Regions from separate parts of the Nesterenkonia flava genome, predicted to be linked through region 1. Evidence: riboswitches for the same ligand, from Rfam matches in the RefSeq annotation. Region 1 holds a riboswitch; the other holds the start of a gene.
The links. Region 1 has a riboswitch for S-adenosylmethionine ahead of RH857_RS03520 (O-acetylhomoserine aminocarboxypropyltransferase/cysteine synthase family protein). Riboswitches for the same ligand answer to the same signal wherever they lie in the genome.
Positions count from the first base shown of each region.

Region 2: another riboswitch for S-adenosylmethionine. It lies ahead of RH857_RS10570 (LLM class flavin-dependent oxidoreductase); the one in region 1 lies ahead of RH857_RS03520 (O-acetylhomoserine aminocarboxypropyltransferase/cysteine synthase family protein).

Region 1 is NZ_JAVKGT010000006.1:57,854-62,268, reverse strand. It holds gene RH857_RS03530 (LLM class flavin-dependent oxidoreductase) at 1-311, shown strand, start outside; gene RH857_RS03525 (cystathionine gamma-synthase) at 382-1,608, opposite strand; gene RH857_RS03520 (O-acetylhomoserine aminocarboxypropyltransferase/cysteine synthase family protein) at 1,608-3,071, opposite strand; SAM riboswitch class IV at 3,087-3,206, opposite strand; gene RH857_RS03515 (bifunctional o-acetylhomoserine/o-acetylserine sulfhydrylase) at 3,396-4,415, shown strand, end outside.
Region 2 is NZ_JAVKGT010000029.1:10-4,424, forward strand. It holds partial or broken gene RH857_RS10565 (hypothetical protein) at 1-213, shown strand, start outside; gene RH857_RS10570 (LLM class flavin-dependent oxidoreductase) at 475-1,902, opposite strand; SAM riboswitch class I at 1,992-2,085, opposite strand; gene RH857_RS10575 (carbohydrate ABC transporter permease) at 2,186-3,064, opposite strand; gene RH857_RS10580 (carbohydrate ABC transporter permease) at 3,057-4,040, opposite strand; gene RH857_RS10585 (ABC transporter substrate-binding protein) at 4,030-4,415, opposite strand, start outside.

The DNA.
Region 1 (4,415 bases):
AGGGACTCGTGGTCATCCCCACTGATTCGGCGACTGACGCACAGCGAGAGAAGTACCGGCGCTATGTAGAGGAGCGGACACCGCGCACCCTCACCCCTCAGGGGCCCCGGGGCTTCCTGCCGGCCAAGGATCTTCTGGGCACCAGTGAGCAGATTGCCGCCGCGCTCTATGCCCACGCAGGGTTCCGGGAGGTCGAGGAGGTCGCGTTCGCGCTGCCCTTCAGTTTCTCCCACGAGGACTACGTGCAGATCCTCACCGACATTGCCGAGCACCTGGGCCCTGCTCTGGGCTGGCATCCTCGCCGCGCCTAGCGAGCGCCTCGCCCTCATGGAGCCGGACCACCGGGCCATCGGGGCAGGCTCCTCACTCGGGACAGGCAGGTCAGGCGCGCAGGGCGCGGTCAAGGTCATCCACCAGATGCTCGACGTCTTCAATGCCCACAGAAACGCGCACGGCGTCGGCGGGCGGTGCCTGGGGTGTTCCCCGTGTGGAACCGTGCGTCATGGTGGCAGGGTGGGAGATCAGGGATTCCACCCCGCCGAGACTGACAGAGAGCCCGAACAGCTCGGTGGACTCGGCGGTGCGCCGGGCGGCAGCCTCGCCCCCGGAGACCCGGAAGGTGATGAGTCCTCCGTAGCCTGACATCTGCGCGGCGGCCAGCTCATGGGTGGGATGCTGGGGCAGCCCTGGATAGAGCACCTCCTGTACCCGCGGATGGCCCGTGAGCCACTCGGCGAGGATTCCGGCGTTCTCGCAGTGCTGGCGCATCCGTACTCCCAGCGTCTTCAGCCCGCGGGCTGCGAGGAAGGAATCCTGCGGGCCGGCCACCGCGCCTGCGGCGAACTGCTGGAACCGCACGAGCTCCTCCAGGGCCGTGCCCTCCCACTGCGCCCCGCCGACGACGACGGCTCCACCCAGGACGTCTGAGTGACCTCCGATGTATTTGGTGGTGGAGTGAATGACCGCGTCAGCACCATGGGCCAACGGGGTCTGCAGTGCCGGGGAAGCAAAGGTGTTGTCCACCGCCACCAGGGCCCCGTGGGCATGGGCGATGCGCGACCACGCAGCGATGTCCACCACGGTCAGCAGGGGGTTGGTGGGGGTCTCCAACCAGAGCAGGCGCACCGTGGGGTCGGAGTCCAGCTCGCGCTCCAGATCCCGGGGACTGCTCGGATCCACGAACACCGTGCGCACACCCCAGCGGGCGTAGATCTGGGTCAGCAGCCGGTGGGTGCCGCCGTAGGTCTCCGCCGCAGCAATCACCGTGTCTCCCGGACGCAGGACCGCACGCAGGAAGGCATCCTCGGCGGCGATTCCCGAGGCAAAGGCGAACGCGGCTCCTCCGCCCTCCAGGGCGGCCAACTGCGCTTCGAAGCCGTTGCGGGTGGGGTTGCCGCCGCGGGAGTACTCGTACCCGTTCTTCAGCGTCTCGACACCGTGCTGAGTGAAGGTCGAGGTCTGGTAGATCGGAGGAATGACCGCGCCGGTGAGCGGATCAGGGTCCTGACCGGCATGCACGGCTTCGGTGGCGAAGCCCGGCCGGAGCCGCATCGACGGCCGCGGCGCAGCCGGGACGGAGCGGGTGGGGGTCTCAGGAATCAGCGTCATCAGCGGCTCACCTCTTTCAGTGCCTCTGCGGCGCCGTCCTGCGTGGTCAGATGGTGGTTCTGCGTTTCGGTCAGTCCGGCGCGGTCGAAGGCCTGGCGGAGGTCGCGCCACAGGTCCTCTACGTCCTCGCGCCCCACGGAGAGGCGGATGGTCTGTTCAGTGATGGCGCCGGCCTCACGCAGCGCTTCGGAGAGCCTGCAGTGGGTCATCGACGCCGGATGGGCGACCATGGTGCGGCTGTCACCGATGTTCGCGGCCAGTTTGATGAGCTGCAGAGAATCGATGAAGCGCTCCACCTCTGAGGGGCCGGCGGCGAGTTCAAAGGACAGCACCGCGCCGGTGCCTCGGGGGAAGTCGCGAGCCGCCACTGCGGCATTGGGGTCCTGCGGCAGGCTGGGGTGCCGGACTCGCGCCACACCCGGATGGTCCTGCAGGCGTCGAGCTAGCTCTTCGGCTACTCGACAGTGGCGATCCATCCTCACATCCAGTGTCTCGATCCCCTCGAGGGTCTGCTGGGCATTCCAGGGAGCGGCGCAGGGTCCCAGGTCGTGCAGATACTTGGCGCGAATCAGGTGTAGCACCGCCCCGTCACCGTAGCGCTGGGTCAGCGGCACCCCGCCGAATCGCGGCAGTCCGGCGGTGAACTGGGGCCAGCGGGCAGGGTCAGCCTCGGGACGGAATCGCCCGGTGTCCACCACCGCCCCGCCCAGAGCTGTGCCGTTGCCGGTGAGGTACTTGGTGGTGGAGTGCACCACGAAGTCCGCTCCGTGCTCTCCCGGCCGGAAGAGGTACGGCGTTGCCAGGGTGTTGTCCACCACGAGCGGTATGCCGCCGCGGCGGGCGAGGCCGGCGAGCGCCGCCAGATCCGGAAGGTCGCCGTGCGGGTTGCCGATGGACTCCACCAGCAGCGCCCGTGTGCGCCCATCCACCGCGCGCTCCCATTCGTCCGGGGCGTGCGGGTCCGCCCAGGTGACGGTGATACCCGCTTCGGCCAGCGAGTCGTTGAGCAGATCCGCGGTTCCGCCGTAGATCCGGGAGGAGGCCACCACGTGCCCGGCGGGCACCCCTGGATGGGGCAGGCCGTCTGCGCTCTGCCCCGAGCGCCCCGCCAGAGCCAGAAGCGTCAGCGCGATCGCGGCTTGCCCCGAGGCGGTGGCCACGGCGCCGGTACCACCCTCCAGGGCTGCGAGGCGCTGCTCCAGGAGAGCCACGGTGGGGCTTCCGGTACGTGCGTAGGTGAATCCCGGCTCCCGCTGAGCAAAGGCTTCTCTAGCGTCACGCAGACTGGTGAATTCATAGGCGGCCGCCAGGTGCACCGGGGGCACTACGCCCACCGCCGGGGTCGCTGTGGAGTCCGCGGCACCGGCGCGCGATCCCTGTCCGTGATGGATCTGCCGGGTGCTGAAACAGGAAGGCTCCTGCCGTGAGTGGCTGGAGGGTCTGGGGTGTGCTGTCGCAGACATGCTGCGCTCCTTTGTGAGCCGTGCTTGCCCTCAGGCGGTCTGCCTGCGGCCGGATCGTCATCTGGGGCACCCCATCACCGCGGAAGGGTTGCCGACCGGTCAGCCAGAGCCTTAAGTGAACCGGTACTCGTGATCGCTGTGAACATATTACGGCATGCACGCGATTTATTCACCCCAACATCAGGGCTTCTTCCCCTTCCCCGTCGAATGCCAGTCGTATGTATGAACATTACGCCCCTCTACCGGAATCCCCTCCGAAGGCATAGCATCGGCGTCGTCACCGGTGAAACGAGACGGCGACCACAGACACCCCAAGGAGCATCCATGAGCGATTCCACCCCCGCCTGGCAGTTTGAGACGCAGCAGATTCACGCCGGCGTCGCCCCGGATCCGGTCAGCGGCGCCCGCGCCCTGCCGATCCAGCAGACCACCTCGTTCGTCTTTCCGGACACCGACGCCGCCGCCAAGCGCTTCGGGCTGCAGGAGGTGGCGCCGATCTACAGCCGCATCGGAAACCCCACCGTCGAGGCGGTGGAGAACAAGATTGCCGCGCTGGAGGGCGGCGTCGGGGCTCTGGCCGTGGGCTCGGGGCAGGCTGCCACGACCCTGGCGATCCTCAACGTGGCCGAGGCCGGGGACCACATCGTGGCCTCCCCCTCGCTCTATGGCGGCACCCAGAACCTCTTCAAGCACACCCTTCCCAAGCTGGGTGTGCAGGTCAGCTTCGTCGAGGACCCCGACAGTCCAGAGTCCTGGCGGGCCGCGATCCGCGAGAACACCAAGGCGTTCTTCGCCGAGAGTGTGGCCAACCCCCGTGGGGATGTCCTGGACTTCGAGAATGTCTCGGCCATCGCCCGCGAATACGGGGCACCCCTGATCGTGGACAACACGCTGCCCACCCCGTACCTGCTGCGTCCCATCGAGCACGGTGCCGACGTCGTCGTGCACTCGGCGACCAAGTTTCTCGGGGGCCACGGCACCGCGATCGCCGGGGTCATCGTGGACTCCGGCCGCTTCGACTACACCGCCTACCCGGAGCGCTTCCCCGGCTTCAACCAGCCGGATGAGAGCTATCACGGGCTCGTCTTCGGCCACGACCTGGGTGAGGGTGGCGCTTTCGGCGTGAACCTCTCCTACATCCTCAAAGCACGCGTGCAGCTGCTGCGCGATGTAGGCCCCTCGCTCTCCCCGCACAACGCCTTCGAGATCAACCTCGGCCTGGAGACGCTCTCACTGCGAGTTGAACGCCATGTCTTCAACGCTCAGAAGGTCGCCGAGTTCCTCGAGGCCCACGACGCCGTCATCTCAGTCTCCTACCCCGGACTGGCCTCCAGCCCCTGGCAC
Region 2 (4,415 bases), on a different contig from region 1:
CTTACAACTACGCAGACCACCGCTTCCAACTCCGGCTATCCGCCAGTGGCGGCCGATCACCTGGGCGGGGCCGCAGACGACGCCGACACCGCCTCCGACGCCGGATTCACCGCATATCCGGGAACCTGCCGGCACATTCCGGATCATCGGGGCAACGCGTTCCCCTCCGACCATCTCGCGGTGCGTGCAACCCTGCGGCCGGCCGGCGCCTGAGGGCATCTGAAACAGCGCAACCACCTCTGAACCACCCCACCGAGAGGCCGAGGAAGAAAAACTCCCGGCGCCGGGGGTGAGGCCATGCCCAGTGAGCCTCACACCCCGACGCCGGGAGGGTCTGTTTCTCGCGGATTCCCCACTTCTGGGGTTCCTCCGCGTTTTCTCGGATTTTCCGCGTCCTCACGCTCTCCGGCACCCAAAAGGCGCCGGGAATCCGAGATCACTCGTCAGGGAGACGAACGAGACGTCGTCGTTCCCCTACTTCTTGCGCCGCAGCTGGAACTGCGCGGCGTGGTGGTTCTCCGGAAGGTGGTCGCCCTTGCCGAAGAGCTTGTTGCGCAGCGTGCCGGGCTTGTACTCGGTCTTGTAGCGGCCCAGCTTCTGCAGCTCGGGCACCACGTACTCCACCACGTCCTCAAAGGTCCCGGGAGTGATGTGGTAGGCGAGGTTGAAGCCGTCCACGTCAGTCTCCTCCTGCCACTCGATGAGCTGCTGGGCCGCAGTGGCGCCGTCGCCGATGATGACCGGGCCGAAGCCGCCGACGCCGACCCACTCGGCCAGCTGCCGCACAGTCCAGGCCTCGTCCTCCCGGCCGGAGGCCTTCTGGAAGGTCTCCACGGTGGACTGAATGGCGTTGGACTCCACGTCGCCGATGGGCTGGTCCAGGTCGAACTGGGAGAGGTCGATGCCCATCCAGCCGGACATCAGCACCAGACCACCCTCGGGATCGATGTACTGGGCCAGGTCGTCGTACTTGGCCTGGGCGGCCTCGTTGGTCGGTCCGGTGACCACGGTCTGCATGGCGAAGATCCGCACGTCGTAGGGGTCGCGTCCGGCCTCGGCCACGGCCTGCCGGATGCGCTGCACCGAAGCCTTTGCCAGCTCCTTGGTGGGCGGGTTGATGAAGACCGCCTCGGCGTGCTTGCCGGCGAACGCGCGGCCACGGGTGGAGGCGCCGGCCTGGTAGACCACCGGCATCCGCTGCGGGGAAGGCTCCACCACGCCGATGCCCGGGGTCTTGAAGAACTCGCCCTCGTGCTCGATCCGGTGGACCTTGGAGGGATCGGTGAAGAGCCCGGACTCCTTATCGGCGACGACGGCGTCATCCTCCCAGGAGCCCTCCAGCAGCTTGTAGACCACGTCCATGTACTCATCGGCGTGGTCGTAACGCTTGTCGTGCTCCATCTGGTCATCCTGACCCAGGTTCTGCGCGGCCGAGGGGAGGTATCCGGTGACCACGTTCCAGCCCACCCGACCGTTGGTGAGATGGTCCAGGGTCCCCAGCCGGCGGGAGAACGGGTAGGGATGCTCGTAGGCGGTGCCGGCGGTGACGCCGAAACCGAGGTTCTCGGTCACCGCAGCCATGGCGGCCACCAGCAGGAACGGATCCTGCAGCGGGATCTGCGCTCCGGAGCGCAGCGCCGCGTCCGGGCTGGCGTCGAAGACGTCGTAGGGACCCAGCACATCGGCGATGAAGAGCCCGTCGAACAGGCCCCGCTCCAGGATCTGGGCCACGTCGGTCCAGTACTTGATGGTGTTGTACTCCCGGGCGCGATCATCCGGGTGGCGCCAGAGCCCCGGGGACTGGTGCACCACGCAGTTCATGTCGAAGGCGTTGAAGAGAATCTCACGCTGGCCCGCGTCGGTCACGGGGTAGCCTGCGCTGCTGGCCTGAGCATCGGTCATGGGGGTGGCGCTCCTCCTGTTGCGGTTCCTTGCACGATGGAAGAGTCACCGCAGGCACGGTGCAGTACACCGTGTGAGGTGGAAGGGTTCTTCCATCGGTCCTGGCGTTAGCACCGAAACGGACGTATCCGAAGGTTGCTGCGGCGTCGTCGAGCCAGATCTCTCAGCCGCTCTGGATGGTTACGGGTACGACCCTACACGGGTCCTGCAGCACCGCTCGAGGCCCGCGTCATAAAAGTCCACGCAATGGACCCCGGGTCTGCCGGCGGGCCGCGTGCGGGGCCTACTTCACCGCACCAGTGGTCAGCCCTTCAATGAGGTAACGCTGCAGCAGCACAGCCACGGCAAAGATAGGAATCACCGCAATGAGCGAAGAGGCTGCGATCCGCCCGAAGTCCTGCACCCGCTCGCTGAGCATGCCAGCCAGCAGCACCGGCACGGTCTGGGTGTCCTGGCTCTGGGTGAGGAAGGTGGCGAAGAGGAACTCGTTGTAGTTCAGGATCACGATGATCACCCCCACCGCGATGAGCGCCGGGGCCAGCATGGGCGTGACCACGCGCAGCAGAAGCTGCCACTCGCTGGCACCGTCGATGCGCCCAGCCTCCTCGATCTCCACCGGTATGCGGCGGATGAACCCGTCCAGCAGCCAGATGGCCACCGGCACGTTCATCAGCGCATACACCAGGGTGAGCCCCTCCAGTGTGTTGGTGAGTCCCAGGATCCGCAGCAGGGTCAGCAGCGGAATGATCGCCACGATCGGCGGCAGCAGCCAGGGGCTGAGGATTAATCCGGACAGTGCTTTGCCGCCGGTGCGGTGACGGGCGATCGCCCAGGCGCCGGGCAGGGCGAGCACCAGGGTCAGCAGCGCTCCTCCGAAGGCGGCGACGAGCGAGTTCACCACCCCGCGCGGTATGGGTGAGTCCCAGGCATTGGCCCAGTTCTGAGTCGCCGGCTGGGAGGGGAACAGGATCCCCGACGCGATCTGTCCCTGGGTCATAAACGAGATCGACACCAGATAGAGCAGCGGCACCAGCACGACGACGAGGCTCAGCAGCACCCAGCTGCTGGCCAGTACGGACTGCTTGTGCTGGCCCGGCCGGGGCAGGCGCCGCCGGTAGGACCTGCTGGTCAGGGCCTTGGAGGCGGTGGTGGTCTCAGTCATCGCGGAGCCTCTTGGTGATCATGAAGACGGGAATAGTGACGACGGTGACCACCACTGCCAGCAGCAGCGTGATGGTGGCGGCGATCCCGACGTCGAAGTTCTGCAGCGCCGAGCGCCAGATGAGGTAGGCCGGCACCTGGGTCGAGGAGCCGGGGCCTCCGGAGGTCATCACGTAGACCAGGTCAAAGACTTTGAACGCGAGGATCAGCCGGATGAGGAACGCGGCAATGATGGTGCCCGCGACCGCCGGCAGCGTGATGTGGCGGAAGAGCTGGAACCCGCTGGCGCCGTCGAGCTGCGCCGCCTCAGTAATCTCCGGATCCTGGCCCAGCAGCGCGGTGAAGACCAGCAGCACCACCAGCGGGGTCCACTCCCAGACGTCAGCCAGTCCCACGCCGAAGATCGCCCACGTGGTGTCCGAGAGCACCGCATAGGTGCCCGACCCGGGGGTGAAGCGCCGGATGAGGGTGTCCAGCAGACCCCCTGAGGGACTGAAGATGAAGCTGAAGAGAATGCCGACGACGACGGGCGGCACAATCATGGGCAGCAGCAGCACCGTGCGGACAAAGGCCCCGGCGCGCAGGGATCGCCACAGAGCCACGGCCGTGACCGTGCCCAGCAGGGTGCTGGCGATAGCCACACCGAAGGCATAGCCGGTTCCCAGCACCAGAGAGTTCTGCACTGCAGTGGAGCCCAGCGCAGTCTCAAAGTTGTCCGTGCCGACAAACTCCTGGAACGGGTTGCCCAGACTCGATCGGGTGAACGCTGCCGAGGCGATGAACACCAGGGGGTAGGCGGCCAGCACCAGCAGCACCAGCACGCTCGGGCTGATGAAGAGGCGGTGATGAAAGCGCTCCGAGAGGCGCCGGGCACGGGGCCGCCGCCCAGGCTGGCCCGTCTCATGGGGCTGCCCAGGCGGCGGGGGCGTCGTCGTACTCTCCGGCGTAGCTGCCGGAGCCAGAGTCTCAGTCGACAAGGAGCCGCTCCCATTCGGCCTGCACCGTGTCCAGGGCCTCCTGTGCCGAGCCTCGCTGACCGGAGAGGTAGGCGGCCAGCTCATCGGTCAGAATCTGGGCGGCCTCGGTGGCGTTGGGGCCCGTCGGCCAGGCAAGTGCCCCGTGCAGGGTGGAGGCGTTGACCTCCTGGAGCTCGGGGAACTCCTCGCCGTAGGTCTCATCCTCCAGGGAGGAGATGCGGTTAGGGTCAATGCCGGTGGGAGGCAGCGCGGTCAGCAGCTCGGAGTTGACCTCCGTGGAAGCGGCCCAGGCGATGAACTGCTGGGCGAGGTCGGTCTTGTCGGTGTTGCCGGCGACCACCCAGCTGAAGCCAGCCACGAGGGAGGCGCGCGGAT